DNA from 2 places in the Sinorhizobium sp. CB7 genome. Region 1 is predicted to be linked to the other one. Evidence: predicted binding sites of a transcription regulator. Region 1 holds the regulator's gene; the other holds the start of a gene.
The links. Region 1 encodes PhoB, which activates phosphate uptake and scavenging genes when phosphate is short. Its sites were predicted from a motif close to TGTCATNNANCTGTCAT; they were not measured.

Region 1 (4,201 bases):
TGATCGAGGTCAATATCAACAACCTCGCGGCCGTACCCTCGATCGTTTACGGCCTTCTCGGTCTCGCGGTGTTCATCAACTTCGCTGGTCTGCCGCGTTCGGCCGCTCTTGTCGGCGGCCTCGTGCTGACCCTCATGACGCTGCCGACGATCATCATCGCGACCCGTGCCGCCTTGCGCGCGGTGCCGCCATCGATCCGCAGCGCGGCGCTCGGGCTCGGCGCCTCCAAGATGCAGATGGTGTTCCATCATGTCCTGCCGCTCGCAATGCCCGGCATTCTGACCGGCACGATTATCGGCCTCGCCCACGCCCTTGGTGAGACGGCGCCGCTTCTGCTGATCGGCATGGTCGCCTTCGTCGCCAACTATCCGGCGACACCGCTTGAGCCTTCCACCGCGCTTCCGGTGCAGATCTACATGTGGGCGAACGAGGCGGAGCGCGCCTTCGTTGAGCGGACTTCGGGGGCGATCATCGTCTTGCTCCTGTTCCTCATTGCCATGAATATCGGAGCCATTCTCTTGCGGCGTCGCTTCGAGCGTCGCTGGTAAAAGGAGTAGATCATATGAACATGTTGTCAGAAGCTGCAGTGGAAAAAACCCTGGATCAGAAGATGAGTGCCACTCCCTACAAGATGATCGGCCAAGACGTATCGGTTTACTATGGCGAAAAGCGCGCACTTTTCGACGTCAACCTCAACATTCGCGAAAATACGGTAACGGCTCTGATCGGCCCGTCCGGTTGCGGGAAGTCGACCTTCCTGCGCACGCTGAACCGGATGAACGATACGATCGAAAATTGCCGGGTCACCGGCAAGATCACGCTGGACAGCGAGGATATCTATGATCCGGCGATCGACGTGGTCGAGCTTCGTGCGCGTGTCGGCATGGTTTTCCAGAAGCCGAACCCGTTCCCGAAGTCGATCTATGAGAACGTTTCCTACGGTCCGCGCATCCATGGCCTGACCAAGTCGAAGGCCGACATGGACCAGGTCGTTGAAACGAGCCTGCAAAGGGCCGGCCTTTGGAACGAGGTGAAAGATCGCCTCCACGAAGCGGGTACCGGTCTTTCCGGCGGTCAGCAGCAGCGCCTCTGCATCGCGCGCGCGGTTGCGGTCAGCCCGGAAGTGATTCTGATGGACGAGCCTTGCTCGGCTCTCGATCCGATCGCAACCGCCAAGGTGGAAGAGCTCATCCACGAACTGCGGGAGAACTTCACCATTGTCATCGTGACTCACTCGATGCAACAGGCGGCACGTGTCTCCCAGCGTACGGCGATGTTCCATCTTGGCAATCTGGTCGAGGAGAACGACACCGACAAGATGTTCACCAATCCTGACGACTCGCGCACCCAGGACTACATCATGGGCCGCTTCGGCTAACCCGCGAAGCGCCAAAATCGTTCAAATTCGAGGACACCATAATGGTATCGACTCACATACTTTCTGCCTACGATGACGATCTGAAGTTCCTTTCCCGCCGCATCTCGGAAATGGGGGGATTGGCAGAACAGATGGTCAGCGATTCGGTGCGTGCGCTGGTCCATGGCGATGCGGCGCTCGCCCAGAAGGTCATCTCCGACGATGTCATACTCGATCACGCGGAGCGCGAAATCGGTGATAAGGCGATCGTAACGATCGCCCGTCGTCAGCCAGTGGCGACCGACCTTCGCGAGATCATGGGTTCGATCCGTATCGCCGCCGATCTGGAGCGTGTCGGAGATCTCGGCAAGAACACGGCAAAGCGCGTCATCGCGGTTCAGGGCACCGGCGTTCCGCGCCGGCTTGCCCGTGGCCTGGAGCACCTCTCCGAGCTGGCGCTCGGGCAGCTCAAGGAAGTGCTCGATGTCTATACGACGCGTTCCGCCGACAAGGCCAAGTCGATCCGCGAGCGCGACGAGGAAATCGATGCGATGTACACGTCCCTGTTTCGCGAGCTCCTCACTTATATGATGGAGGATCCGCGCAACATCACCTCGTGCACGCATCTCCTGTTCTGCGCCAAGAACATTGAGCGCATCGGCGACCATGCGACCAATATCGCCGAGACGATCTACTACATGGCGACCGGCGCGCAGCCGGAGGGCGAGCGTCCCAAGGACGACACCGCGAACACCGTCGGTGCGGTTACGGAATAATCGTTCCGGGCCTGTGAAGGAGACGCGACCATATGATCCCGAAAGTTGCTGTCGTAGAAGACGAAGAAGCCCTGAGTGTGCTGTTGCGATATAACCTCGAGGCCGAAGGCTTCGAGGTCGACACCATCCTCAGGGGCGATGAGGCGGAAATTCGCCTTCAGGAGCGCATTCCCGACCTCCTCATCCTCGATTGGATGCTTCCCGGCGTATCCGGCATCGAACTGTGCCGCCGCCTGCGCATGCGGCCCGAGACGGAACGTCTGCCGATCATCATGCTGACGGCCCGCGGCGAGGAAAGCGAACGGGTGCGCGGCCTTTCCACCGGCGCGGACGACTACGTCGTCAAGCCGTTTTCCACGCCGGAGCTGATGGCGCGGGTGAAGGCGATGCTTCGCCGGGCCCGGCCGGAGGTGCTGTCCAGTGTGCTCAAATGCGGCGATATCGAACTTGACCGTGAAACCCATCGCGTACATCGCAAGAGCCGGGAGGTGCGCCTCGGTCCCACCGAGTTCCGCCTTCTCGAATTCCTGATGTCGTCCCCCGGCCGCGTCTTCTCCCGCTCGCAGCTTCTCGACGGCGTCTGGGGGCATGATATCTATGTTGATGAACGCACCGTGGACGTGCATGTCGGCCGCTTGCGCAAGGCACTCAATTTTTCGAACATGCAGGATGTAATCCGCACCGTTCGCGGCGCCGGCTATTCGATGGAAGCCTGAGCCGACTAAAACCTACTCCAGATGCTGAAAACGGGCCCTAGCGGCCCGTTTTGGCTTTTTTGTGGGACAAAGCAGGAGTGCAAACCGCGCATAACCTCGGGATCATGCGCTGGTGCAAGGCTTAGTCGACTAGTTGATCCGCGGCGTCCGGCGGCGCTCAGCGATAGGCTGATAGGCCAGGCGCTGGTGATAGCCGCAATAGGGCGAGGAATCGGGGGATTCGCAGCCGCAGAAGTGAAAATCTTCCTTCAGCGGATCGCCGACCGGCCATTTGCAGGTGCGTTCGGTGAGCTCCGTGAGTCCAAGGCGGCGCGAGATCGGCACGACCACGTTGGCGGCCGGCCGGAATTCGATTTCCTCGACGGCATCGAACTCGATCTCTTCCTTGAGGAGCGTCGCGCCGGCGGCTCTGGTGATCGTTCGCGTGGTGAGGCGAGAGGCGTAGTTCGGCGCGCGGGGAGCGGATGTATTGCGCTTCGGTGCCCGGGTCGCCGATGTGGTGCCACCCGCTTTGGCGCGGCCAGGCAGGCTCAGGCGATGCACCTTGCCAATGACGGCGTTTCGGCTTACGCCGCCGAGTTGCGCCGCGATCTGGCTGGCGCTTAGTCCCTCCGACCACAGTTTCTTGAGTTTTTCCACCCGCTCGTCTGTCCAGTTCATGCCCTGTCTCCGCCTGTCGCGTTGGTGATGGCAGAATCCCTCACCCTTGCCCCGGACGCCTCCGAAGCAAAAAACGCCTGAAATTTTGGTGACTAGTTCCGCCGCATGCAGTCTAGTAATTGAACTTTAACCTAGTGTGAGGCTGACTCCGTGACAAGAGTCGCCAGAATCTCGATGAATCGATTTCGGAGTTTTCCCCAACTTGCTGTCCTGACGTGTCATTTCTGCAATATAAGTTGTTGAACACGTGATGAAGTGAGACGGCTCCGTACCGCAACTGCGCAGCTCTCTGTTTTGTTGACATCGCAGTGCGAAAAGGGAATAGTGCCAACGCCGCCGAAAGGCGGCATTTTGATTTTCCGGATCTGCGTCGAATAGTGAATCCGGTCGCTCCATATAGCTCTGATCGAGGAGATATGCGCCATGGCTCAAGCCGCGCCGCTCTATGATACCTATTCTCGTGCTCCGTTGCGGTTCGAGCGAGGGGAGGGAGTGTGGCTGATCACCGAGAACGGCGAGCGCTATCTCGATTTTGGGGGCGGTGTCGCAGTCACTTCTCTTGGACACGGGCATCCGCATCTTGTTGAAGCCCTCAAGGCGCAGGCCGACAAGGTCTGGCACCTCTCCAACCTCTATGAGGTCCCGGGCCAGGAAAAGCTCGCCGCACGCCTGACCGCGGCGACCTTCGCGGA
Region 2 (4,201 bases), on a different contig from region 1:
GACAACGGCCGGACGAACGGGCATGTCATCCTTGAAGTCCGGCCAGCGGGTGGAGAGGTCCTCGTAGTAAGACGGGCGTCCGTGACCGCTCCAGTCATCGCCGCCATCGCCCGGATGCTGCACGGCAACGAACGCCGTTTCATCGCCGGGGATGATCAGCGGACCACAGAGCTCAGCGCCCACCGGTACGCGATAGAACAGCTTCGACGTCGCGCGCGCATCGCCTTCGGTATCAATCGCCCAAAGACCATCCGTACGGCCGGTTGCCTTATTGTTGTTGCCGTCGGTCGCCACCCACAGACGGCCAGCCGAATCGATGGAACAGTTATCCGGCATGCCGAACCAGCCGTTCTTGGTCGTTTCGGTCGAGAAGGATGCACCAACCTCGGCAACGGACGGATCGCCGCACTTCAGCAGCACTTCCCATTTGCCTGTCGTGGCCGCGAACTCGCCGCCCTCCTCGCTGATCTCGATGATGTGGCCGAACGCATTCTTGGCGCGCGGATTGGCGGCATCGACCTGCTCGGGCTTGCGATTGCTGTTATTGGTCAGCATGACGTAGACCTTACCGTTGACCGGGTTCGGCTCGACGTCTTCCGGCCGATCCATCTTCGTGGCTCCGAGCAGGTCGGCGGCACGACGCGTCTCGATGAGGACGTCGGCCTGGCTGGAGAAGCCATTTTCGGCCGTCAGCGGACCTTGACCGAAGGTCAGCGGAAGCCATTGCAGCGTACCGTCTTCGGCAAACTTGGCAACATAGAGGGTTCCACTGTCGAGCAGGTCGATGTTGGCTGCTCGATCGTTCGCGTTGTAGGTGCCGGATGTCACGAACTTATAGACATAGTCGAAGCGCTCGTCGTCGCCGAGGTAAAAGACGACATTTCCGTTCTTGGAGACGATCGATGCTGCACCTTCATGTTTGGTGCGGCCAAGAGCGGTGCGCTTCTTCGGCGTGGACGTCGGATCGAAAGCGTCGACTTCAACGATCCATCCGAAGCGATTGGGTTCGTTCGGCTCCTTGGCGACGTCGAAACGATCGTAGAAGTTCGCCCACTCATAGGAGCCTTCCGGAACGCCGTAACGCTTGTAGTTGGCGGCTTCCTTGTGGTCTGCCGGCAATTCGCCGGAGAAGTAGCCATGGAAGTTCTCCTCCGCCATGATGTAAGTGCCCCATGGGGTCACGCCGCCGGCACAATTGTTGAGGGTGCCAATGACCTTGGTGCCGCTCGCATCGGCTGATGTCTGCAGCCGCGCATTGCCGGCAGCCGGTCCCGTAAGCTGCATTTCCGTCATTGCCGTGATGCGGCGATTGTACCGACTGTCCGGCACCACCTGCCACTTGCCGTCGACCTTGCGGATTTCGACGATGGTGCCGCCATGGGCGGCCATTTCGATATCCACCTGCTCCTTGCTGAGCGGCGCCTGCTTGATCTTCCCGTCGGTGATCGTGACGATACCCGGGAACATCAGATGCGGATTGGTATATTCGTGATTGACGACGAGCAGACCGTGCTCGGACGAGCCTTCGAGCGGGATATAGCCGACATAGTCGTTATTGTAGCCGAACTGACGGCGCTGCGCCTCGGCCGTCTGGTTCTTTGGATCGAATGCCGGTGAATCGGGGAACAAGGCATCGCCCCAGCGCAGCAATATGTCGGCATTATAGCCTTCGGCAACGTGATGATCGGCATCGACGCCGGCCTCGACTTCCTTGAACGAGAAGGCCGACGTACCGGCGGCACGCGCCTTCTCAGCGGTGATCAGTGCCAGAGGGCTTACGGTTGCGGCAATGGCGGAAACCGCCAGCGATCCCTGGAGGAATCCACGACGGGAAAAGCGTCTGCTGATAATTTCGCCCATCGTAGGATTATCGGTGAGGTTACGTCCCTCACCATCGGCTTCCTCGAGCTGGCTTGTCGGAAAAATATCCTTTTGAGAAAGATGTTCAGTCATTTGAACTACCCCCATAGTGTTGACTGCCACACTCCGTCTTTAGAGTGTTTTTAAACCTTATGGGGGCCGCATAACAGATATATGAAAATGGTGTGACAGTCTGGACGCCACGAATTCCGATCCGCCGGCACAGCCGATATGTGCCCATTGGACAAAGAATTGTTAGTCAATTCCAAGGGATAAAGCGTCCTTGGCGCGCCCGATGGACGCGTATCGCTTCAGGACGGAAGAGCCGTTTCTCTCCAGCGAATAACACCGCTCAAATGCTCGTGAACGCCGTCGGCAATCGGCACGACAAGCACGCGGGCAGGATCGACCGGGCCGGGAAAAATCAGCGCATTGTAGGCGACCTTCTCGAAACCGAGAGGTCCGTAATAGGGAGGATCGCCGACGAGGATCACGGCCTCCGATCCCTTGCGCCGGGCAGCCTCTACGGCGATGCGGACAAGCTCGCGCCCGATTCCCTGGTTCTTGTGCGAGGGCCGCACGGCAAGTGGTCCTAGCAGATGCCCCCTCACCGATCCGGCAAGCACCGGCGTCATCCGTACCGAGGCGATCGCCTCACCATTATCCGCGCAGATGAAGGACAGCGAACGGTCATGCGGTCCCTGCTCGCGGATGCGTGCCGCAGCGCGGACGAACCGCCCGGGGCCGAACGCTTCTTCGTTGATGTGTTCGATGGCAGCGTCGTGCGACGCATCCTCAGTAAGGTAGACCAGATCGTGCTTGAACATGAGCATGAAACAACAAAACCGTGCAGACAGAAAGGATGGCTCTCGAAAACGCTCTCGGAGCGTTCGGGATCATCAACGTCGTCGCAGGCTTGTGTATGCGCTCATCAATCGGGTTCCTGAAGCGACGCCCACAGAGGTGTCGCGCTAAGTTACGAAATGGCCGATAGCAGGAAAAATCCGTTCCGTCCAATCCAAAAAATAGCACAGCAGCAAAATGCCGTGACGCATTGTTCATCTTTTGGCGTCTCGAAAACCCGCCAAAGTGCCGTATCTTCCTCCGCAAGCTGAAACGGAAGGATGAAACCCATGGGCATGCTGGTAAACGGCGTCTGGCATGACGTCTGGTACGACACCAAGGAAACCAACGGCCATTTCAAGCGTGCGGCCTCGCAATTTCGCAACTGGGTAACGGTCGACGGCGCACCCGGACCGAGCGGCACCGGTGGTTTCCAGGCAGAAGCCGACCGCTACCATCTTTACGTCTCCTACGCTTGTCCCTGGGCTCATCGCACCCTGATCTTTCGCAAGCTGAAAAAGCTGGAGAGCCTGATCTCGGTATCCGTCGTTGACCCGCTAATGCTCGAAAACGGCTGGGAATTCCACGTGCGCGACGGCGCGACCGGCGATCATCTCTTCGGCTCGAAAGCGCTCTGGCAGATCTACATGAAGGCGGAACCGAACTATTCGGGTCGCGTCACTGTGCCGGTGCTCTGGGATAAGAAGACAGGCACGATCGTCAATAACGAATCTTCCGAAATTATCCGCATGTTCAACAGCGCCTTTGACAAGCTGACGGGATCGACCGCGGATTACTACCCTCGAGACCTTCGCGCCGAGATCGACGCCCTGAATGACGTTGTCTACAACACCGTCAACAACGGCGTTTACAAGGCTGGTTTTGCGACCACGCAGGAAGCCTACGAAGTCAATGTCCGCAAGCTCTTTGAAACACTGGATATTCTCGATGAACGGCTCGGCCGCGGACGCTATCTTTTCGGCGACCGGCAGACCGAAGCGGATTGGCGTCTGTTCACCACGCTCGCGCGTTTCGACGCCGTTTATGTCGGCCACTTCAAGTGCAATATTCGCCGGATCGAGGAATATGCGAACCTCTCAGCCTACCTGCGCGATCTCTACCAGACATCAGGCGTCAGGGAGACGGTGAACCTGCATCACATCAAGAACCACTACTATCGCAGCCATCGCACCATCAATCCCACCGGCATCGTGCCGGTTGGGCCCGAATTGAACTTCGATCGGCCGCATGGCAGGGAACGCATGGCCACTGCGGTCTGATGCATGTCGCGCAAAAGTGTTCAGCGGTTTTGCGGCAAAGACATGCATGAAAACAACAAGCTAAAGCCTGTCGCGTGAGCCTACCTTCATGCGACAGGCTTTAAGACGCCTCACCAGTAGGCAGACGGAGGCTGGTCCCCACGCAATTCCGCCAGCCGTCGCAATGTGGACGTCGTCGTGCCGACAGGCAATTCGTCGAGTTCGAAGAAGCCACATTC

Region 2: the regulator PhoB is predicted to act here: its motif matches at 2,024-2,040, upstream of AAE029_RS26575 (PhoX family phosphatase).

Annotation. Positions count from the first base shown of each region.
Region 1 covers NZ_JAULLL010000007.1:286,328-290,528, forward strand. Annotated here, with positions in the region: gene pstA (phosphate ABC transporter permease PstA) at 1-548, shown strand, start outside; gene pstB (phosphate ABC transporter ATP-binding protein PstB) at 563-1,378, shown strand; gene phoU (phosphate signaling complex protein PhoU) at 1,420-2,133, shown strand; gene phoB (phosphate regulon transcriptional regulator PhoB) at 2,166-2,849, shown strand; gene AAE029_RS15685 (GcrA family cell cycle regulator) at 2,979-3,509, opposite strand; gene AAE029_RS15690 (aspartate aminotransferase family protein) at 3,933-4,201, shown strand, end outside.
Region 2 covers NZ_JAULLL010000016.1:106,505-110,705, reverse strand. Annotated here, with positions in the region: gene AAE029_RS26575 (PhoX family phosphatase) at 1-1,953, opposite strand, end outside; gene AAE029_RS26570 (GNAT family N-acetyltransferase) at 2,172-2,693, opposite strand; gene AAE029_RS26565 (glutathione S-transferase family protein) at 2,994-3,983, shown strand; gene AAE029_RS26560 (NUDIX domain-containing protein) at 4,094-4,201, opposite strand, start outside.